Regions from separate parts of the Priestia sp. JSM ZJ58 genome, predicted to be linked through region 1. Evidence: riboswitches for the same ligand, from Rfam matches in the RefSeq annotation. Region 1 holds a riboswitch; each other region holds the start of a gene.
What was found. Region 1 has a riboswitch for S-adenosylmethionine ahead of metK (methionine adenosyltransferase). Riboswitches for the same ligand answer to the same signal wherever they lie in the genome.
Positions count from the first base shown of each region.

Region 2: another riboswitch for S-adenosylmethionine. It lies ahead of ACH6EI_RS21735 (methionine ABC transporter ATP-binding protein); the one in region 1 lies ahead of metK (methionine adenosyltransferase).
Region 3: another riboswitch for S-adenosylmethionine. It lies ahead of ACH6EI_RS05585 (BMP family lipoprotein); the one in region 1 lies ahead of metK (methionine adenosyltransferase).

Region 1 covers NZ_JBISEM010000001.1:34,124-42,069, forward strand. The annotation lists gene ACH6EI_RS00185 (ABC transporter ATP-binding protein) at 1-388, opposite strand, end outside; gene ACH6EI_RS00190 (ABC transporter substrate-binding protein) at 390-1,388, opposite strand; gene ACH6EI_RS00195 (alpha/beta hydrolase family protein) at 1,561-2,343, shown strand; gene ACH6EI_RS00200 (DUF2584 domain-containing protein) at 2,398-2,640, shown strand; gene pckA (phosphoenolpyruvate carboxykinase (ATP)) at 2,675-4,264, opposite strand; SAM riboswitch class I at 4,639-4,756, shown strand; gene metK (methionine adenosyltransferase) at 4,889-6,091, shown strand; gene ACH6EI_RS00215 (glycosyltransferase family 4 protein) at 6,123-7,268, opposite strand; gene ACH6EI_RS00220 (phosphatase PAP2 family protein) at 7,287-7,811, opposite strand.
Region 2 covers NZ_JBISEM010000002.1:63,421-71,366, forward strand. The annotation lists gene sufD (Fe-S cluster assembly protein SufD) at 1-33, opposite strand, end outside; gene sufC (Fe-S cluster assembly ATPase SufC) at 51-836, opposite strand; gene ACH6EI_RS21720 (carboxymuconolactone decarboxylase family protein) at 1,075-1,440, opposite strand; gene ACH6EI_RS21725 (MetQ/NlpA family ABC transporter substrate-binding protein) at 1,562-2,398, opposite strand; gene ACH6EI_RS21730 (methionine ABC transporter permease) at 2,416-3,084, opposite strand; gene ACH6EI_RS21735 (methionine ABC transporter ATP-binding protein) at 3,077-4,102, opposite strand; SAM riboswitch class I at 4,234-4,341, opposite strand; gene ACH6EI_RS21740 (thioredoxin family protein) at 4,522-4,821, opposite strand; gene ACH6EI_RS21745 (toprim domain-containing protein) at 4,836-5,186, opposite strand; gene ACH6EI_RS21750 (YusG family protein) at 5,368-5,613, opposite strand; gene gcvH (glycine cleavage system protein GcvH) at 5,693-6,076, opposite strand; gene ACH6EI_RS21760 (arsenate reductase family protein) at 6,212-6,568, opposite strand; gene ACH6EI_RS21765 (acyl-CoA dehydrogenase family protein) at 6,684-7,946, opposite strand, start outside.
Region 3 covers NZ_JBISEM010000001.1:1,083,053-1,090,998, reverse strand. The annotation lists gene ACH6EI_RS05590 (ABC transporter ATP-binding protein) at 1-931, opposite strand, end outside; gene ACH6EI_RS05585 (BMP family lipoprotein) at 1,013-2,023, opposite strand; SAM riboswitch class I at 2,099-2,205, opposite strand; gene ACH6EI_RS05580 (hypothetical protein) at 2,539-2,700, shown strand; gene ACH6EI_RS05575 (hypothetical protein) at 2,791-3,159, opposite strand; gene ACH6EI_RS05570 (putative polysaccharide biosynthesis protein) at 3,179-4,789, opposite strand; gene ACH6EI_RS05565 (YjgB family protein) at 5,124-5,708, shown strand; gene ACH6EI_RS05560 (GNAT family N-acetyltransferase) at 5,736-6,578, opposite strand; gene ACH6EI_RS05555 (cyclase family protein) at 6,575-7,240, opposite strand; gene ACH6EI_RS05550 (2-methylaconitate cis-trans isomerase PrpF family protein) at 7,334-7,946, opposite strand, start outside.

The DNA of each region.
Region 1 (7,946 bases):
GGTCATCTACGTCCTGTAAACCAATTTCTTTTAGAAGTGAAAGTGCTTTACTCTCTGTTTTATCTGTTAGCTGTCCGCGAATTTCAAGCCCAAGTAAAATATTTTCTTTAATGGTTTTCCACGGAAACAAATAATCTTGTTGAAGCATATAACCGATGTTTGGGACTGATGTTCCGATATTTTCACCGTCTATTGTGACAGAGCCGGACGTTGGTTCAATCAAGCCTGCAATAATCGATAGAAGCGTCGTTTTTCCACATCCGCTTGGGCCGAGAAAGGAAACGAATTCTCCTTCTTCAATAGACAAATTAATATGTTCAAGTGCAGTGGTAGCAGACTTTGTCGTAAGGTACATATGTTGAATATCTTGAATGTGAAGTTTTGTCATATTACTCCCTCATTGCATCTTTTGCGAATTTTGTGTTGACTAGCTTGCTGTGATCAATGTGTCTTGGAAGTTCTCCAGATTCGTCCATGATTGTTTGTAAATGATCCCACTCTTTCTCATCTAATAAAGGGTTAGTTGCAAAGGATTTTTGCGATTTATAGCGGTCAATAACAGTTTTTAGCGTGTCTTTAGGTGTATCTTCAAAATACGGTGCAACCACTTCAGCAATTTCATCTGTGCTATGTGTATTCACCCATTTTTGTGCTTTGTAAATAGCTCGAGTAAATTTAGCTGCTGCTTCAGGGTTATCTTTTAAATAGCTTTCTTTGGCCATAAATGTTGTATAAGGAACTGTTCCTGATTCTTTTCCGAAGGAAGCAACGATATGTCCTTTTCCTTGTTTCTCTAAAATACTAGCCGTTGGCTCAAATAATTGAACGTAATCTCCAGTACCAGAAGCAAAAGCATTCGCAACGTTAGCAAAATCAATGTTCTGAACGAGTTTTACATCTTTTTTAGGATCAATATTATGCTGTTTTAACACATATTCCCCTACCATTTGCGGCATGCCGCCTTTGCGTTGACCAAGAAACGTTTTGCCTTTAAGCTGATCCCATGAAAATTGATCGACCTTTTTACGTGCTACTAGAAATGTTCCGTCGGTTTGGGTTAGCTGTGCAAAGTTGATGACGGGATCACTAGACCCTTGTGCATATACGTAGATTGACGTTTCCGAGCCGACTAAGGCGACGTCGATGCCATCAGATAAAAGTGACGTCATTGTCTTATCTCCGCCCCAAGTTGTTTTTAAATCTACCTTTAGTCCTTCTTCTTCAAAAAAGCCTTTTGAAATAGCGACGTACTGGGGAGCATAAAAGATAGAGCGAGTTACTTCGCCGACACGAACCGTTTGTACAGATGTTGTTTTGCTGCAGCTAATTAGTGGAATGAGTAAAATCATAATAGCAAGCAAAGAAAAAAGCCATTTAATTGGTTTCATAAAGCAAACCTCCTTAAAGTAATAAAATATTTTATGATAATGTATGTAAAGAAGTGGAAGAAGGTGAGTGCCTATATAACTATGTGGAAAATCAAAGAAGTAGTAGTCAACGACTGAAAGTAAACCTTAGCGGAAGAAAGTAGGCTAGTTATATAAAGAATGGAGGAAAAAAATGAAAGATGGAACAATTCTTCATAAACAGCGTTTCCCATCATCAAATCCTCGCGTGACGCTGTGGGTGATTACATATGCATGTCAAGGGCTTAAGATTAAAGGAATGCTTGCAGAGCCAAAAGAAAAAGGAATGTATGACGGCTTTTTATACTTAAGAGGAGGTATTAAGAACGTAGGAACGGTTCGCCCTGCTCGACTCATTCAATTTGCTTCACAAGGTTTTATTGTGATGGCTCCGTTCTATAGGGGAAATCAAGGAGGCGAAGGAAACGAAGATTTTGCAGGAGATGATCGTTACGATGCTTTTGCTGCTTACGATTTACTGAAACAGCTCCCTAACGTCCACCATGACCGCATTCATATTTTTGGGTTTTCACGAGGGGGAGTGATGGCTTTACTCACAGCCATTGAAAAAAAAGACAGCCGTTCTCTTGTGCTATGGGGAGGCGTCACGGATATGGTGCTGACATATGAAGAAAGAGAAGATTTAAGAAGAATGATGAAGCGGGTGATTGGAGGAACTCCTTCTAAATATCCTGAAAGATACGAATGGAGGACACCTTTGCATCGTGCTCATCTCGTCGAGCCGCCGGTCTTGCTTATTCATGGTTTAGAAGATAAAAACGTCTCAATTGATCATTCCTATCAGCTCGAATCTAAACTAAAGAAGTCCAATAAAAAAGTTACCAGCTGGTATTTTGAAAACTTTCCACATGCTTTTCCACCAAAAGAAAACCGAGAAACGGTAAAGAAGTTAACGAAGTGGATGAAAGCGCAATAAAAGATATGCTACGATAGAAAAAACAAGTAGAATAACAGTGAGGAGTGAGAGAAAATGGGGATGCCGCTAGAATTAAATACAATGATTGTGACAAAAGGCAACGAAAAGCGTGTAACAGATAACATTTTTCAAGTTGAGAAAAAAGGATATCGTTTGTATCCGTTGGATATTCCATTAAACATTCACAAAACGAAAAATGGAGAATGTATTGGAACTGCTGTTGTGCGTAAGGTAGAAATGGAGCAGGAAAAAACCATTGTCACATATGAACTGACAAAATTACATTCGACTAACTAAAAAACCGATCGTCTATAAGACGATCGGTTTTTTATTAGACTCTAGGTCCGCCTAATGTTGAAATGTCCGATGCTACATCATTAAAACGCTTGAAGTTCGCTTTGAATTTAGCGGCAAGTTCAGTTGCTTTTTGGTTATAAGCTGTTGCATCGTTCCATGCTTTAGAAGGCTGAAGCACTTCATCAGGAACTCCCGGAACATGAGTTGGAATCGATAAACCAAAAATAGCATCTGTTACTGTTTCGGTATTAGCTAGTTCTCCTTCAAGAGCTGCTTGAACCATAGCTCGAGTGTAACTTAACTTCATTCGTTCACCCACGCCGTATTCACCGCCGGTCCATCCAGTGTTTACAAGGTAGACATTTACGTTATGTTCATCGATTTTCTTTCCTAGCATTTCTGCATAAGTTGTTGGAGCAAGAGGTAAGAAAGGCTCACCAAAGCATGTAGAGAAAGTAGCCTGTGGCGATGTTACGCCGCGCTCTGTTCCAGCTAACTTACTAGTGTATCCGCTCAGAAAATGGTACATCGCTTGTTCTTTTGTAAGCTTGCTGATTGGAGGTAAGACGCCGAAGGCATCAGCAGTTAAAAAGACAATAGCTGTAGGGTGCCCAGCAACGCTTGGCAATACCGTATTATCAATAGAGTCAATTGAATAAGCGGCACGAGTATTCTCTGTTAAACTATTATCATTGTAATCTGCTACTTTCGTATTTTGATTCAACACTACATTTTCCAGTACTGCGCCGAAGCGAATTGCATTAAAAATTTGCGGTTCTTTTTCTTCGGAAAGCTGAATGCACTTCGCGTAGCAGCCTCCTTCAATATTAAATACACCAGAGCTTGACCAACCGTGCTCGTCATCTCCGATTAAACGACGGTTTGCATCAGCAGAAAGCGTTGTTTTACCCGTTCCAGATAAACCAAAGAATAATGCAACGTCACCTTCTTCTCCTACGTTAGCAGAACAGTGCATGGATAGAATATTGTTTTGAGGAAGCAAGAAGTTCATCACTGAAAAAATGGATTTTTTCATTTCACCAGCGTATTCAGTTCCTCCAATTAGCACAATGCGTCGCTCTAATGAAAGAATAATGAAGGTTTCCGAATTCGTCCCGTCTGTTTCAGGGTCAGCTTTGAACGTTGGAGCTGCTACAATTGTAAACGGCTTCACATCATCATTTGTTTTTTGTTCAGCTGAAGGGCGAATGAATAACTGCTGAGCGAATAGGTTGTGCCATGCAAATTCATTAACTACTTGAATTGGTAACTGATACTTTTTATCAGCTCCAGCATATCCATTAAAAACAAAAAGTTCATCCTGCTTCTTTAAGTGGGTTAAGACTTTTTTGTATAGCGCATCGAATCGCTGAGCAGAAATTGGCTGATTGACGGGTCCCCATTCAACCGTTTTTGAAGATACAGCATCGCTTACAATAAATTTATCCAAAGGAGAGCGGCCTGTATATTTTCCGGTTTCGACTGACACAGCACCTGTAGAAGTCAGCGTTCCTTCGCGTCGAGCTAGAATTTTTTCAACAAGTTGTGGAACAGATAATTGGTGTTTTGTTGTTTTTAATTGAAGCAAACCATTTAATTCGATAGACATATCAACAGTACTCATGTGCACTACCTTCCTTTTTTAGCTATTATTTATTCATTAATGTTTGAAATTTATAATTAGTATAACACATTTATTTAATTATTCTATACTATTTAACTAAAAATGTTTGTGTATTATAAAAAAATGTACGTTATACCTATTTTAGACACATGTATATGTGCTAGAAGCGAAAAAAGTGAAGCTATTTCAAGTGAAAGCCTTTTTTTGGTCTGTCTTGTTAACCAAACTTCGTGATCATTCTTAATAAGGTATACTATTTTTAAATTTGAGTATGTTACATTAAAACAGATTCAAACATAAAGAGATGATTTCCATTTGAATGTTGTTGACAGTGAAGCGCTTTTTCATGTATTATATGTCCTTGAACGGATACTCTCTTATCCCGAGCTGGTGGAGGGACAGGCCCTGTGAAACCCAGCAACCATCGTCATTTTTTTGTGTAGACGATAAGGTGCTAACCTGATGCAAGGGCACAACCTTGATCGATAAGAGTGAAAGGCTTATGTAGAATTTGATACCTTTCCTCGATACAAGGAAAGGTTTTTTTATATTTTTTAACGTGTAATGAAAATAAGGGAATGAGTACCGTATCACAATGTATCGTATTTATAAGGAGGAAAACTGATGTCAACACAACGTCGTCTGTTCACGTCAGAATCTGTTACAGAGGGACATCCCGATAAAATTTGTGACCAAATTTCTGACTCAATTCTTGATGCTATCCTAGCAAAGGATCCAAATGCTCGTGTTGCTTGTGAAACAAGCGTAACAACTGGTTTAGTTTTAGTAAGCGGTGAAATTACAACTTCTACTTACGTGGATATTCCTAAAACAGTTCGTGAAACAATTAAAGGAATTGGCTATACTCGTGCAAAATACGGATTTGATGCTGAAACTTGTGCAGTATTAACATCTATCGACGAGCAGTCAGCTGATATCGCTGCTGGTGTAGACCAAGCGTTAGAAGCACGTGAAGGTCAAATGTCCGATGAAGAAATCGAAGCAATCGGAGCTGGAGACCAAGGGTTAATGTTTGGTTATGCATGTAACGAAACAAAAGAATTAATGCCTCTTCCAATTTCATTAGCTCATAAACTTGCTCGCCGTCTAACAGAAGTACGTAAAGAAGAAATTCTTCCTTACCTTCGCCCGGATGGTAAAACACAAGTAACAGTTGAATATGATGAAAACAACAAACCTGTTCGCATCGATACAATTGTTATTTCAACTCAGCATCACCCAGAAGTAACGTTAGAGCAAATTCAACGTAACTTAAAAGAATATGTAATTAATCCAGTTGTTCCAAATGAGTTAATTGATGAAAATACAAAGTATTTCATTAACCCAACAGGACGTTTCGTAATCGGCGGCCCTCAAGGAGATGCTGGTTTAACTGGTCGTAAAATTATCGTTGATACTTACGGCGGATATGCTCGTCACGGCGGCGGTGCATTCTCTGGTAAGGACGCAACAAAAGTAGACCGTTCAGCAGCTTATGCAGCTCGTTATGTTGCGAAAAACATTGTAGCAGCTGATCTTGCTGATAAATGTGAAGTACAACTAGCATATGCAATTGGTGTTGCACAGCCAGTATCTATTTCAATTGATACATTCGGTACAGGAAAAGTTTCTGAAGAAGTACTAGTAGATGTAGTACGCAAAAACTTTGACCTACGTCCAGCAGGCATCATTAAAATGCTTGATTTACGTCGCCCAATTTATAAGCAAACAGCAGCTTACGGTCACTTTGGTCGTACAGATGTGGAGCTTCCTTGGGAGTTCACAGACAAAGCTGAAGCATTAAAAACTCAAGCTTTAGCTAAATAATAAAAAAATCTCCGTGAAAACGGAGATTTTTTTATGCCCATTGAATACCTTCAGCAGATTTTTCTACGACATCTTCATATTCTGAAAGCAAATGCTGAAAAATGGCGTCCCATGATTGAGTAAGAGCATAGTGTCTCGCTGCATGGCTAAAGTGAAGCCGCTGGTGCAAATCATCAAGTAAACCTGTAATAGCCGAACTGAATTCTTCTAAGGAGTGAGGTTTGCAAAGGTAGCCGTTTCGCCCGTGCTGAACCATCTGTTTAACTCCTCCTGCATTTGCTGCCACCACGGGAGTTCCAGAAGCAAGAGACTCCAGTACGACATTTCCGAACGTTTCTGTTTCTGAAGGGAAAACAAACAAATCAGATGAAGAATAGATATGAGCAAGTTGCTTACCTTCAAGAAAGCCTGTAAATGTCATATGCTCAGATGCTTGCTGTTGCATTTGTTCTTTTAAAGGACCATCTCCCACAATAAGCCAGTGAACTTGGTGGCGGATATGATCAGGTAAAGATCGGGCAATTTTTAGTAAAAAATCAGCGTTCTTTTCTTTAGCTAACCTTCCTACATACGTTAAGATGTAGGGTTTTTTTATATTATATTTAATACGAATATCAAAGCGGTCATAGTGGGGATGGAACAATTTGTGATTTACCCCTCGCGACCAAATAGCTACGTTGTGAAACCCTTGTTTTTCTAGCTGCTGTTTGGTCACTTCGGAGGGAGCGAATAATTTTTGTACAGGTTTATAAAACCATTTCATATATTTTTGCAGTGGTACACGCATTTTTTCAAGTTCATAGTGAGATAAATAATCATCAAAATTGGTATGATAAGAGCCGACAAGAGGAATACCTAATCTTTTCCCGTAATAGGAGCCGCAAAGCCCCATTGTAAAAGGAGTGGCCAAATGAATAAGAGAAGGGTTGAATTCCTGCAGCTGCTTTTTAATTTTTAGAACGTTTGGCAATGAAAAGCGGCTGTTTGGATAAAGGAAAAACGGCATGCTAGGCGAGCGGTGAACGTATGTTGAAAACGACCGATTATGAGCAAATTCAGGAGCAAATACCTGGATGGGAATTTGCTTTGATTTGACATACTGAGTAAATTGATAAAGTGTTTTAGCAGCTCCGTTAACTTCCGGAGCAAATGTATCTGTAAATAAAGCAATTCTCATGAGTACTCCTCCTATCAATTAGACTAAAAATATGTTCAGTGAAACAGCACCTGAAAAGATGCCGAGTATCAGGCCTACCATGACATCCGTCGGATAGTGCAGACCGAGATAAATTCTTGAAATGCCTACCGTTACTGCAAGCGGCAAAAGAACGGCAGCGAAGGCTGGGTAAGTAATCATCAGAGGGGTAACTAACGAAAAAATAGCCGTTGTATGCCCCGATGGAAATGAATGATCTTTTAATGGATTTTCTAATACTTTTGTATGCTTTAGTTGAATATAAGGCCGTTGTCTCGGATATAGCTTCTTAGCAATGGCAACAGGAATATGGCTAACGGCTAGAGAAAACGCACAGGCGTAAGCGACGGATGAAGGATGCAGAAATAGCAGCAAGCACGCTATCACAATGGTAAACGTGGCTCCGCCGGCATGAGTTAGTAAACGTAAAAATCTATTTAAGTGCTTTCGATCAAAATGTTGATTTACACTTTTGAATAATCGGCATTCGGCATCGTATACATACTGAATTAACTTGGCTTTCATAGAGTCGCTCCCTTTTTAATAAATACGTCTTTATTATTCAGTTTAATCTTTAATTGTGGAGGCAGTACTAAAACGATGTAAATTAATATGGAAATTTCTTTACAATTGTGGAGAGAATAGAACATGATTAGAGAG
Region 2 (7,946 bases), on a different contig from region 1:
TTGATCAAATGGTAATTTCGTATCAATAGTCATAGAGATCCTCCTAACTCTTAAGCTTCTTGCTCTACAGTTTCGTCTTCAATACCTAATTCTTGTTTGATCCAGTCATAACCTTCTGCTTCTAGACGCTGCGCTAATTCTGGTCCACCTGATTTTACAACGCGACCTTGCATCATAACGTGAACTTTATCTGGTGTAATGTAGTTTAATAAACGTTGGTAGTGAGTGATCATTAAGCAACCAAACTCGCTGCCGCGCAGTTCATTAATACCTTTTGATACAACTTTTAACGCATCGATATCTAAACCAGAGTCGATTTCATCTAAAATTGCAATTCCTGGTTGAAGCATCATTAATTGAAGAATTTCGTTACGCTTCTTCTCACCGCCAGAGAAACCTTCGTTTAGGTAACGCTGAGCCATGTCTTGATCCATTTCTAAGAAATCCATGTTTTTGTCTAATTGACGGATGAATTTCATTAGTGAAATTTCTTCCCCTTCTTCACGACGAGCATTAATTGCTGAACGTAGGAAGTCTGCGTTTGTTACCCCGCTGATTTCACTTGGATATTGCATCGCTAGGAATAGACCTGCACGAGCGCGCTCATCTACTTCCATCTCAAGTACATCTTCGCCGTCTAGCGTGATGCTTCCTTGTGTAACCTCGTATTTAGGATGTCCCATGATTGCTGAAGATAATGTTGATTTACCAGTACCGTTTGGTCCCATGATTGCATGGATTTCGCCGCCCTTAACTTCTAAATTAACACCTTTTAAAATTTCTTTACCTTCAATTGCAACATGAAGATCTTTAATTGTTAAAGTTGACCCTGCCATATTAAAACCTCCAGTTATAGACGTATATAGTAAAAAACGATATACCTATATCTTTTTAATTATTCTCATTTTATTCTCATTACAATCTTATAACAAATGAAAACTTATAGCAACCTTTTGACCCAAAAGGTTTTAAACCATTATGTACGTTTTTTAAGACTAAATCCACTCATAAAAAAGTTGCCTTAAAAGACTCGATAGAGCCTTCTAAGACAAGCTTTTTACCCGCTTTATTTACTTAGTGCGTGTGGCTAGTCAGTTCTGAAACACACTCTTGGACAAGCGTAACGGACTGACTCATCGCTGCGCCTCCGCCAAATGCCGCTGATACTCCGCATGCTTCTAAAATTTCTTGCTCAGTTGCACCTTGATCAATGCAGCCTTTTGTATGATAAATCATACAGTACTCGTCTTGAGCTACTACGCTGATTCCTAGCGCGATTAACTGCTTTTCTTTTTTAGAAAGAGAACCTTCTCCAAAACATGCTTCAGTAAACGCATTAAACGTTTTTGTTACTTCCGGCAATTTTTCGCTAAATTTCCCAACACCCATTTTATAATCATGAAGTGCTTGCTCAGTTGAATGACGTGCTTCTTGCTGCATAACGTCAGCTCCCATCATCAGTAAAGTTTTCACGGTTAGTATGCGTGAGAAAAATAAGAGTTATTCGTTTTGATGCATACAAAAAAGCACTTGCCCAGAGTGGGCAAGCGCTTTTCTTCTATTATTTATTTACCGGTAATACTCCGCCTTTGTATTTTTCTTTAATGTAGTCTTGAATTTCTTTAGAGTGAAGAACTTTTACTAAAGCTTTCACTGTATCTTTATTTTCGTCACCTTTGTGAACCGTAATGATGTTTGCATATGGGTTATTTTCTTTGCTTTCCACTGCGATTGGATCTTTTACTGGATCTAAACCAGCATCGATAGCATAGTTAGCATTGATAACAACAGCGTCGCCTTCATTGTTTTTGTACATTTGAGGTAACAATCCGCCTTCAACATCGGCTTTAAATTTTAAATTCTTAGGGTTTTCCACAATATCTTTAATTTGTGCGTCTGTTTTCTTTACGCCTGGTTTTAATTTGATCACGCCAGCTTTTTCAAAAATCGATAAAATACGTCCTTGCTCTGCTACTGCATCACGCATAATAACTGTGCCGTTTTTCGGAAGATCTTTTAAGCTTTTGTATTTTTTAGAGTAGATACCAATTGGTTCAATGTGAATGGCACCGGCACTTACGAAATCATACCCTTTTTCACCTTTATGATCTTTTAGCACTGAATTCATATAAGGAACGTGCTGGAAGTAGTTGGCATCAATTTCATTGTTTGCAAGAGCTGTGTTCGGTAAGATGTAATCTTGGAATTTTTTAATCTCTAAATCAATTCCTTGTTTTTCCAAAATAGGTTTTGCTTGTTCTAAAATTTCAGCATGAGGCGTATTAGATGCACCCACGACAATTTTCTTTTCATCTTTTGATCCATTGTTAGATCCACACGCCGCTAATCCTACTACTAGCGCAGATGTTAATGCTAAAGCTGAAAGCCATTTTTTCATAATAAATAATCCTCCCTTTATCTTTTATCAATTTTTGCAGTAATCGCATCTCCAATAAGTTGGATAATAAATACAATAATCAAAATTAAGATCGTAGCGGCTAGCGTTACGTCATTATGACTGCGCTGGAATCCTTCTAAATATGCAAGGTTTCCAAGACCTCCAGCTCCAATCACACCCGCCATTGCCGTATAGCCGACTAACGCAATGGTTGTTACTGTCAAACCGGAAATCAAAGCTGGCAGCGATTCAGGTAACAGCACTTTAAAGATAATAGTGCTTGTTGTGGCTCCCATTGATTTAGCAGCTTCAATAACACCTTTATCAATTTCACGCAGACCAATTTCTACAAGACGCGCATAAAATGGTGCTGCTCCAACAATTAAAGCCGGTAACGCTGCATTAGCGCCTAAAATACTTCCTACCAATGCTTTGGTAAATGGAATCAGTAAAACAATTAAAATAATGAATGGAATGGAACGAAAGATATTTACAACCGCCGACACAATGGCATATAAAGGTTTGTTTTGCCAAAGCTGTCCTTTGGACGTTAAAAATAAAAGCAAGCCCAATAAAATACCTAGAACAAATGTGGCTACAACTGAAATAGCCGTCATATATAGTGTTTCATTTGTCGCTTGAATAAAATCATCTAAAATAACGTTTGGAAATAGTTTCTCAAGCATTTGTCATTACCTCCACTTCTACCTGCTGCTCATGAATGTATGCAATGACTTTTTCAACTTCTGTTAATTCTCCGTCTAAATGAACGAACAACGTCCCGTATGAACCTGTTTGTGTATGAGAAATCTTTCCTTGCAAAATATTAATCGTTACATCAAACTGTTTTAAAATCGTTGTAATGAGCGGTTGCTCTGCTTTTCCGCCAACAAACGTCAGCTGAATAATTTGCCCGCTTGGATACAGCTCTTTTACTTGTTCAATCGTTTCAAACGTTTCCTCTGGTTCAGAAATCTGTTGAACGAATCGTTTTGTAATCGGCTGCTTAGGTTTTCTGAATACTTCTAGCACTTGTCCTTCTTCTACTACTGCCCCATTTTCCATAACGGCTACTCGATGACAAATTTTACGAATGACGTGCATTTCATGAGTAATCAATACAATGGTTAACCCTAGCTTCTCATTAATATCTACTAACAGATCTAAAATAGAATCTGTCGTTTGAGGATCAAGCGCTGATGTTGCTTCATCACAAAGCAATACTTTTGGATTGTTCGCTAGGGCTCGAGCAATCCCAACACGCTGCTTTTGTCCCCCGCTAAGCTGTGATGGATAAGCATCTTCACGCCCTTCAAGCCCGACTAGCTTAATAAGTTCGTCTACTCGTTTCATTCTTTTTTCTTTTGAAATCCCTGCTATTTCTAACGGAAAGGCAATATTTTCTCGTACCGTACGCGACCACAAGATATTAAAGTGCTGAAATACCATACTAATTTCTTGTCTAGCTTTTCTGAGTTTTCCGCCTTTAATTTTTCCAATATCATTACCTGCTACTTCGACCGTTCCTGTCGTTGGTGTTTCTAATCCGTTTAGCAAGCGAATCAAAGAACTTTTCCCCGCTCCGCTATAACCAATAATTCCGTAAATTTCACCTTGGTTAACGGTTAGATTCACATTATCAACAGCTGTTACTTGACCGCTTTTGGCCTGATAAATTTTTGTAACGTCTGTTAATGTAATCATATTTCTTCACCTTCTTTAATAAAAACTTAATTATGTTAGGTTGCCCTATAGGATGAAAAAGCCGTAAAACAATTTTCCCTATTAAAAAAGCCTCTCTGCGCATGACAGAAAGGCTCGATATTTAATCCTTTCTCTCATCTTTCAAAGCGCATAGCTTTGCAGGAATTGGCACCATTTCAGTTAGTCTGACGGTTGCCGGGTTTCACAGGGCTCAGTCCCTCCACCTCTCTTGATAAGAGTTCGCAACAATTATTTTGTTTTTGGGAAATATTCATTCATTTATGAACATTCATGAGTGTGATTTTAGCATGTGTCAGATAGGCTGTCAACAGATTTTGTTCTTGGGATAATATCCCAAGATTTCAACAGCCCCAACGGTTCGCTCTCTTTCCACTTCTTCATTTTAAACAAACGTTTGATTATCGAAGCTCCTCGAGTACGTGCTCGATGGAATGAAACGCGTAGAGTTTTTTTACCATTTCACCATTTTCCACTTCAATCAAACAAGGTACGCTTTCAATAGAAAATAATTCTGCTTTTGAAGGCATATAATTTAAATTGCTCATTCCGATGGTTACATCCGGCAGCATCGCTTCTGCCACGGTTAACATTTTTTTTGCCAGCTGACATGTCCCGCAAAAAGGCGTATGGAAAAAGATAAAGGCTCTTTCTCCTTCTTTTAACTGATCATCCAGCTGTTTTTCGCTCCATTCTTGCATGTTGCTCATTCCTTTTATGTTAAAAATTCTGCATTAACATCGATATTGGCACTCAGCAATACTGTTGCTATGTGATGTCTAGGGGCGGCAGCAACTTCTCGGTACATTTTATCAATATATAGATGCTCTGCTTCCGGAAGCTCTCGTTTAAATTGTTTTCTCAGCTTATTCCCTGAATCATCAGAGTCAACGAGTATGTATACCTCTTTGTTAAACGTACAGTCAATAATTTCATCCAGCTTTGATAAACTAATCGTACCGTTTGTACAAATAATTTCAATTGGTTCTCGAATGATATCTTGAATACGCTTTTTATCTGACTTTCCTTCGACAATAATTACTTTTTCAATTTCAATTAGCCCCATTTTCATCACCCATAATCGTCAGTTGTATAGTAACATCATTTCTTTATGCTATACAATATTCGTTAATGTATCACAGTTCACCTGTTTTTTAAAAGAAATTTGCAAGAAAGAACTCTTTTAAAAGGCAGTTTAGGCCATATTATTTCCATAAAACAAGAAAAACAGCGGCAGTTGCCACTGTTTAGCACCATCCTGCTTCTTCGTCGCAGTCTGTATATTTTTGCGTTTCACCTTGTTTTTGTACGTCCGCATATTGATAGAACTTATTATTTTCTTGCGAATATCCTTCTTCAAAGCGGTATTCATTGCCGCTTGTCCCATAACTAACTTCACCAATTGGCTGCTTATCAACATATAATTTCATACCGCCGTCATGAAATTTAGCTGTAACGCGATCTGTAACGTCCATTTTTTGTTTTTCAAACATAAAAAGACACTCCTTTAGCTTGTTTACTAATAGAGTGTCCAGTCAAAAACTTTTCATAAAGACAATTTATGGAGGAGTATTATCCTTCGTTTGTCATTTCTTCGTATTGCTCTGCTGTCATCAGCTTGTCTACTTGAGAAGCATCAGATGGTTTGATTGTAATCATCCATGCTTCTTCGTATGGAGATTCATTAACAAGTTCAGGACTATCGCCTAAGTTGTCGTTTACTGCTACAACTTCACCGCTAATTGGTGCGTAAAGCTCAGAAACTGTTTTTACTGATTCAACGCTACCAAACGGCTCGTCAGCTTCTACTGTTGCTCCTACTTCTGGCAATTCAACGAATACGATGTCTCCAAGCTCAGCTTGAGCGAAATGTGTAATACCTACGCGGACAACGTCTCCTTCTGTTTTTACCCATTCATGCTCTTCAGAATAACGCAAATCTTTTGGTGTACTCATCTTAATCCCTCCAAAATATGTATCGTAATTTGTTTATATAAAAAGCGCCTTCAACGTGGAGAACACTTTCTACAACCTAAAATAACTTCCTATTAACAGTGTAACGTAAAAGGTAAAAATTTTCTATTTGAAAACTTACTTCCACACGTCCTCAAACTGCTCTTCTTTGAAACCAAGCGTTACTTTTTGTCCATCTGCTAGCAGCGGACGCTTAATTAACATGCCATCTGAAGCAAGAATAGACAGAAGTTCGTCTTCACTCGCACTGCTTACTTTATCTTTAAGACCTAACTCGCGATATTTTTTACCGCTTGTATTAAAGAATTTTTTTAATTCTAGGCCGCTGTTCTGATAGTAAGCTTGCAGCTGCTCTTTTGTTGGCGGATTTTCTACAATATGAATTTCTTCATATGCTACTCCGTTATCATCGAGCCACTTCTTTGCTTTTCGGCACGTACCGCACTTTGGATATGAATAAAAAAATAATGACATTTCGTCAACCACCCTTTATTTTAAGCTTTTTTCGTATTTTAACACATCCTTTATCATTTACCTAGATAGAGGCTTCTTAAACAAAAAGGAGCTCGCAAAACGAGCTCCTTTTTCCTTAAACTGTGAACTTCTCTACTTCTAGAAGCGTTTTTGCAACCTCGCGCTTTACGCTAATTACATTGATTGGTGTATAGCGAGTTAATTTGCGAAGAGACGAAAGCATGACTCTAAGCGTATCACCTTGTTCAACGCCAATTAACGTTTCTTTTGCATCTGCTTCGATTCGATTAAATGCTTCTTGGCAGAATACTTGCGTGTATTTTAATTTTAAGCTGTTTTGATCTACTCCTGTTTTGGAAATGGCTTTTTCAGTACGTAAAACAGTAGATTCCATTGCATATACGTTACTAATCATATCAGAAATATTAACGAGAATTTCTTGTTCTTTTTCTAATTCTTTGCCATACTTTTGTGCAGCTAATCCCAAAAGCAAGAGCGCAATTTTCTTCCCGTTTTGCACAAGCATTTTTTCTTGATCTAACGGCTCATTTCCTACTTCCTGCGGCATAAGCATCATCAATTCTTCTTGAAGCGTTTGTGCTTTTTGAAGCAGTGGAAGCTCTCCTTTTAACGCTTTGCGTAAATATGTGCCTGGTACTAAAAGACGGTTAATCTCATTTGTTCCCTCAAAAATACGATTAATGCGAGAATCGCGATACAGACGCTCAATTTCATACTCGCTCATAAAACCGTAGCCTCCATGAAGCTGCACGCCTTCATCTACAATGTAGTCAAGAGCTTCCGTGGCAAACACTTTATTTAATGAACATTCGATAGCATATTCAGCAATGGAAGCAGCAATTTGTTTTCCGTCTTTTTGCTGTTCTTCTGAAAGCTGGCCCATATGGTCTTCAAAAAGTCCTACCGTACGATATACAGAGCTTTCAGTTGCATACAATTTAGAAGCCATTGTGGCTAACTTTTCTTGTGTTAATGAGAATTTAGCAATTGGGGTTTTAAACTGCTGACGCTGGTTAACGTATTGAGACGTAATTTCTAACGCACGTTTCCCTGCTCCAACTGCTCCAACTCCAAGCTTATAGCGCCCAATATTTAAAATGTTAAAGGCAATCACATGGCCTTTTCCAATTTCACCTAGCACGTTTTCTTTTGGAACAAGCGCATCTTCAAGAATCAACGTTCTGGTTGATGAGCTTTTGATTCCCATTTTCTTCTCTTCCGGGCCAACCGAAACGCCTGGAAATTCGCGTTCAACGATAAAAGCAGAAAATTTATCGCCGTCAATTTTTGCGTACACCACGAATACATCAGCAAATCCAGCATTCGTAATCCACTGCTTTTCTCCATTTAACACATA
Region 3 (7,946 bases), 1.0 Mb from region 1:
CGGTGTCTGTTTCTACTAATCCAGCAATTGCTTGAAGCAGCTCTGACTGCCCATTTCCTGAAACCCCTGCAATACCGACAATTTCGCCTGCAGAAACGTGAAGAGACACATTTTGCAACACGTTTTTTTGTCCTTTTCCTTTTAAAAAGAGATTTTGTACGCTTAAATGAGAAGTGCTTTGTGATGGCACTCTTGCAGGACGCTCTTTTAATTCTCTCCCTACCATTAGTCTCGCTAAATGGTGAGCATTGGTATCTTCTTTACTTGTGACGCCGGCTACTTTACCATTTCGAAGAACTGTAATTCGGTCCGCTACTTCCATCACTTCTTGCAGCTTATGTGTAATAATAATGATGCTTTTTCCTTGAGAAGCCAAAAACCGGATTGTTTTTAATAGTTCCTTTACTTCATAAGGAGTAAGAACTGCGGTAGGCTCGTCTAAAATAATAATTTCTGCTCCTTGATACAGCACTTTTAAAATTTCAATCTTTTGCTGTTCCCCAATTGAGCAATGCTTTACTTTTTTATGAACATCCACTGAAATTTGATAAGTTTGGGTTAATTGCTGTACATCTGCTTTCGCCTGCTTTCTGTTGAAAAAGAGACCTTTCTTTGGCTCATGCCCCAAGACAATATTTTCAGCCACTGAAAAATGAGGAAAAACCATAAAATGCTGATGCACCATGCCTATTCCGTTTTTAATCGCATCCGCAGGAGATGAAAACGAAACAGGTTTCCCGTGCAGCTGAACACTTCCTGAACTCGGCTTTTCCATTCCGTAAAGCATCCTCATCAACGTTGTTTTACCAGCACCGTTTTCTCCGACCAGCGCGTGAACCTCCCCTTTTTTCAGCGTAAAAGACACGTTATCGTTTGCTAAAAATGAACCGTATTTCTTCGTCAAATTCGTTAACTGCAACAGCTCACTCATTCCATTCATTGCTCCTTTCCCTTTAGGTTTTTTTCAAAAATAAGAAAGAGAAGCCAGCCTTACTCGACTTCTCTTCTCAACTCACTTTGCTAACGGATCTTTTACCACTGTTTTTCCATCAATAATCGAATCTTTAATTTCTTTTAATTGATCAATTACATCTTGTCCTACAAAGTCATTAAGAGGTGTCTTGCTGTCTTGAGTCACATACGTTAACCCAACACCTTTTTCTTTTAAGCCGTATGTCACTACGCCCGATTTAAATTTGTCATTTGCGAGTGCTTCTACCGTTTCATAAGCAGCCGCATCAGATCCTTTTAACTGCGATAAAATGATATGCTCAGGATCTACTTCCGTACGGTCAATATCTTGTCCTGCCGTATAAAAACCTTTTTCTTTTGCTGCTTCAAATACACCCAAGTCGCCTACAGCTGATGCTCCAGCGATAAAATCAGCACCTTTTGAAGCTTGTAAAATAGCAAGTTCTTTTGCTTTAGCTGGATCAGAGAAACTTCCCACATAATTTACTAGAAACTCTGCTTTGGGATTTGTTGATTGTAATCCTTCTTTAAAGCTTACCGTCCATTTTTTTAATAATGGAATATCATCAGCTGCAACCATTCCTACTTTATTCGTTTTCGTAATCAATCCTGCGGCTGCTCCTAATAAATATGAAGCTTCTTGTTCACGGAATACAACGCTTCTTACATTTGGTAAATCAACCACTGTATCAATAATCGCAAATTGACGCTGCGGATTTTCTTGAGCTACTTTTTTCAACGCATCTTCGGATTCAAAAGAAGATGTAATAATCAAGTCATAATTTTCTGCTACGGCAGCACGCAAATTACTTTCAATGGCTGCTTGATCTGTAGATTCAATTGTCTTTACATCAATGTTATACTTCTTCCCAGCGCGTTTTGCTCCCTCATCCATTTGCTGAAAAAACGGGTTAACTCCAATCTTTTCAGGCAAAACAAGAGCAATTCGCTTCTTTCCTTTCTCTTCACTTCCACTGCTTTTTGTGCTTTTTGACTGACAGCCAGTTACGAGTAGTACAAGCGCAACTGCTAAAATAAGAAATCTCTTCATTTAACTTACTCCCCCTATAATATAAAAAAAGCTCTTCCTTTATATAAAGGAAGAGCTCGTTAACCAAACGTCTCTTCCTCATCTTCAAGAACATACTGTTCTTAAGGATTTGGCACCATTCTGTCATAGACAGCGGTTGCCGGGTTTCACAGGGCCAGTCCCTCCACCTCTCTTGATAAGGAAAACAATAGCTATTTGTTTTATGTAATATAGTCAATATTAATAGTTTTTTAATAATTGTCAATATTATTTTTCTTTTTCATACAAAAAAACTTTAAAAACAGATAGGATTATATGGTTTTAGTCTACTAAAATAGAAGTTAAAGCCTTTACCTCATTTCTTGAATCATTCTATACTTCTTCACAAAGCGCTTATACTGAATTTGTTGACTGTCGAAAGGATTTAGTGGTAGCAAATAAATTCTATTATGCTTCTTCGGTTAATGTGTTATTAATTGAAACCACTTTACCAATAATGTTAGACTTTTCCTTAGCGATATTGTTAAGAGGTGTTAATGTTGAAATTAATGAAAGAATTATCTGGCATAGCCATTGGGCTTATTATCGCTTTAGCCGTTTCAAAAATATTTTTTGATACCCCGACCAACATTGGAATCGTAGTTATTTTTATTACGAGTATGGTCGTAACAGGGGTAGCAAGAGCAAAACTAAGATGAGATAATCTAACAAAAAAACACCACCTTTTATTCGCAAGGTGGTGTTTTCTTTTAATGATTTTAGTATGTAGTAATTCTAAGTGAAGGCCTTTACCCTTCTCCATCAATCATCGTATACTTCCTTGCAAAGCGCTTGTAGTAAATTTGCTCATCCTCTTGCCCATCGTTAAAAACAAGTCGGTTATGATCAATATCTTTCTCTTTTAACACATAGCCTTTTTCATTCATCAGTTGAATATATTCATCTAAATGTCCTTTTTTCACCATATAGTAAAGAGCATCATCTGAATCCGTAGTCTCTGCTACACCTTGACTTCCCACTTCTAATTTGAAAACAGCTTTTGCCGTTTGAATGGGACGGTAGTCTCCAAACACTCTTTCCCAATTTAATAGCAGCAGCGCGCCGAAAATTATGATACATCCTCCAGCCGCTACGGTTAGTAAAAATCGTTTTGACACACCTTTCTCTCCTTTACATTTACATTCTTTTTCTTCTATTTAATACAACAGATTGCCCTAAACTTGTTTTTACGCCAAGCCCTAGATACACAGCAGCACCTAAAGCAATTGAAATACAAGATGTGCTAATCGCAAGTGAAGATGCAGACAGCTTATTTTCTAAAAAATAGTGAGAAGTATAATTGCCGATAATCACAGCGGCTGACATCACACTTACTAATAAAACAGGTGTCAACGCAGCTTGTCCCAGTGATTGAACTCGGTAAGAAATAGATTTTTCAATTAAATAGAAGTTATATATAACCGATACACCATACCCTCCGTAAGTCGCGACAACCGGTCCAATTTCTTTTAAGCTTGAAACCAACAGTACGTTTAATACTATCTTCACAACAATTCCTAAGCCCAAGCCTAAAATTAGCTTCTTTTGTTGATTAATTCCTTGGAGAATTGCGGCTGTTACGGTAAAAAGAGCAAAAAGAATCGCAGCAGGCGCATACCATTGTAAAACAACTCCACCGATTTCAGGACTGTTTTTCGCTCCAAAAATCATCATATATACCGGCTTACCCAATAAACAAAGCCCTACCGCAGCAGGAAGAGTAAAAAACAACAGCAGCTGCAGCGTTTTTGTAATCTTTCCTTTTACTTCTCGTAAATTTCTTTGCACAAAAGAAGATGTAATGCCCGGAATTAGCGACATGCTGAAGGCAGTCGCTAACGATACCGGCACCATCACCAAAATTTGCGCTAATCCAATGACGGAGTTAATCGTTTCAGCCTTAGCTTGTCCATATCCTATTGATTGAAAAAGCATGTTAATCGTAAACGTATCAATATTTTGATAGATAGGAATAGCTAAACCAACTAATACAAACGGAACAGCGTACGTCACAAGCTCTTTGAACATTAAAGAGAACGGAACGGATTTATTATTCTTTCCGCTGTTCACTTCTTTTATAATCAACCGCTTGCGCTTCAAATAAACCGCTCCAAGAATCCCAATTCCCCCTACGCCTCCAATAAACGCTCCAAACGTACCGATTCCAACAGCTTTTGTCATTGTGCTATGAAAAAGGTGAATAACAGCGTATGCTCCTACTAAAATGAACAACACTCGCACTATTTGTTCAATAATTGTACTTAGCGCGGACGGTCCCATAGACTGGTTACCTTGAAAGTAGCCTCGTAATAGACTCATAGGCGGGATAATAATTAAAGCAAAGCTTACCATTCGGATGACGTACACTACGTCTTTTTGACTATTTCCTGAGGAATCTTTTCCGTTAATAACTAGTTCAGCGAGCCACGGTGCCATCGTATAGAGGACTAAGAAACCTATTATGCCCGTTATCGTCATTAATAGAAGTCCTGCTTTTAACAGATCTTGTCCCGCACGGTAGTTTCCAAGACCGTTATATTTCGATACATACTTAGAAACAGCAAGCGGAAGACCCATTGTCGAAAAGCTTAGCATCAATGTATATGGACCGTATGCATACTTATAAAGTGCATAACCTGACGTTCCCACTAAGGCTGTGAAAGGAATAATATAAATAAAGCCTAAAATCTTTGTTAACAAAGAAGACGCTGTTAATAAAAGCGTACCTCTCATCAAATTTTTTTCCATACATCAAAACTCCAGCAATAAATATTATATTTTTAACAAATACTTGATTTATTGTATCATAATTACAATTATTATCCAGTTTTTTATAAAGCATTAGAACCTTCTTCATATTGCGTTTTTTTACCTAATAAAGGAATATAAACCACTCTTTTCACCTATGATAAATGAATCGTTTTTTGCTTTTTGCTTTACCTGACGTTTACATTCTAAAAGACGTGTTACATTATATATATATCAGTTACCAACTCAACTAAGACTCCTTGACTATTCTGGCCTACCTTCTCTTTTAGGTAGACTGAGGTTGCTAAATCGTTATATATAGGAGGAAAAAATCATGAAAATGAAACAACGACTATCAAAAGCGGCTGCTGCTGCGACGATTACAGGAATTGCTGCGTTTGGATTTGCTCCTGTCGCTCAGCTTGATACACCAGCACATGCAGCTACATCTCAAGAAACAAGCAGTCAAAGTCAAACAGCTGTAAAGAACATTAACGAAATTTATAACGCCGCAGTAAAAGGTGAAGTACCACGATTAACAGCAGACTTTAAAATTGGCAAAACCCTGCGTCAAGACGTTCGCGATCAGTTCGGTCCGCCGCCTGAAGGTTCATCAAATAGCTTTGACTACTACCACGCGGAAATGGGCCATCCTGGGTATGCATTCGGCTATGACCAAAATAACGTCATCAATGAAATTCGCTATTTTGGTACGAATGTAGAGCGTCAAACAAATTTAGGGTCCATCACGCAAGCTAACTTAAAGAAAGAATTAGGTCAGCCAAACTTTACAGGTAAAGTAAAAGGTGATGGTACGACTCAAACGAGATACACGTATCACGCCGGCGCCTATGATCTTGAATTTATTTTTGATGATAGCAAAACGTTAAATCACGTTAATTTAGTTAAAAAACCTTAAGTAATAGAAAAAGTAGCAGACAGCCTGCTACTTTTTTTCATGAAATAAAACTAGTGCTGAATCAGCTACGTGTTCATACCCAATCTCCATATAAATCTTGTTAGGCGTAGGGTTTGTCATGTCCGTGTATAGACTTGTTGTTTGAAAACCGCTGTCTAGCATAAGCTGAGAAAGCGTGGACACACAGCTTGAGGCATAGCCTTTTTTACGTTCTTCCCGCGGCGTGTATACAAAGTTAATTGTAATGTTATGAGTCGTTGGACGCGTAGCATTGGCAATCGACACATACTTCCCGTTCACTTCCCATAAAAATAACCGTTCTGCTTTAATAAAAGCTTCGCCTGTTTTGACAGCTTGTTCTTTTGACACAGGCTCTCCAATAGTCCCCATAAACTCCCAAATCCATTCTGTCACGAGCGGAAGGTGCTCCAACCTTGCTTTTACCAGCACTCCGTTCGCGTCCACAGCTTTTTTTACTTTGTCTAACTGATAAATGCGCTGATCCATTTTCAAAGAAGCTTCTTGATTTTTTAGCGCTGCTAGTTTTTGAGAAAGATATAAAGCCGTTTGCCTTTCTCCAACTAAGCCCGGTACGTCGATTTCTTGTAATAGCTCTGCCGCTTCGCTTAGTTCACCCTCCGTTAGCTTCTGTATTTGAGACAGGATGATTTGCTTAGGATGCGTTTGCAGTAACACAAGCGCAGCACGACTGTCTTTTAAAATAACACCCATGAAATTTGGTTTGCTGCTTTCATTTAAGCTGTGTAAAATGCCAAGCGCTAAGTTATGAAGAACTTCATTCTTCGATAAAAGCGGTTCTACTTGGTTTTTAAATTCCTGCACTTCTCTATATCTATGTAACTGGATCATTTTCTTTCTACCTCCGCAAATGCTCTTACGGGAAACGTTCCGGCTCCTTTTATTTTAGGAGGCACGGCGTAAAATAAAAAGGACTGCGTTAGTTGATTTAAGTGACATAAGTGTTCAGCAATTACAATGTCCGCTCCTAACAGCAGCGTATGAGCTGGTCTTGCTTTTCCTTTTGTGTCGTCAATATTCATCGAATCAATTCCTACAAGAGCGGGCTGTTGAGACACTAAATAAGCTGCCGCGCTTTCTGTTAAGTATGGATGGTTTTCTAAATAATCGTCTGTATTCCAGTAGCGATCCCATCCCGTGTGAATTAATACCGCTTTGCCTTTTACGTCTATATGGTGAAAATGAGATTCATCAATAGCCGTTAAAGTCGGGTCGATTGAAACTACTATTCCTTCCAGTCCGGCTGTTTTATCAATAGCCGTTTGAGCTAAATCCGCTCCGTTTTTATATCTGTGAAACGGCACGTCAATATACGTACCGGTATTCGTGACCATTTCAATTTTACCGATTTGAAATTCAGTCCCTGGTTCATACAGCTTTTTAGACTCTTCTCGGCTTAAATAGTCGCAAATAATCGGTGCCGGCAAGCCTTTATGCGTGATAACTCCGTCTTCAATGACGTGGCTTAAATCAATATACGTTCTTTTTTTCATACTACCACCTACTTTTTTCAATATTCAGTAAAAATAGTCTAACATAAAAAAGCTCTTCCTAGTTTCCTAGAAAGAGTTTTTTTGAGAACGTTATCAACTTGATAAACATACATCGTACGCGTGCTTTGTATAAACAAATCCTTCAAAAATAAGACGGGCCGTACGCACTACTTTGATTCCATTAACCTGTCCTTCTTTTAGATCTACACTGGTTTCCATAATTCCCATTGGATGAGCAAGTCGAACCGTATCGCCTTTTAGTTGAACCATTTCTGACAGAAGCGTGCCTTTTGTATAGATAGCCGCCGTTGTACAAATTGCTCCTGTAATCGCAAGCGTTTGATGCGGTTTTTGCATCGACATCATGCGAATTAATACGTCCATTTGAGAAGCAGCTTTTTCTCTGCCAGTCCCGTCGCGGTGGTCCATCGGAGGAGCAATAATCGTCATTTTTGGAACCGCTGGTGATAGTTTAGTTGCTTTGCCTTGAGGTGCGAGCCCCGCTTTTTCCGCTGCAATGGAGCGAATTTCTTCAAATAGCTTCAGCTGTTTGTCCGTGTATTCATGCGGAAGTTCTGTTCCTTTTAGGCCAATATCCGCTGCTTTAACAAATACAAGCGGATTTCCTACATCAACAATTGATGCTTTTACTGTTCCGATGGATGTTTGCAGAAGATCAATAGCGTTCCCGGTCGGAAGCAGTTTT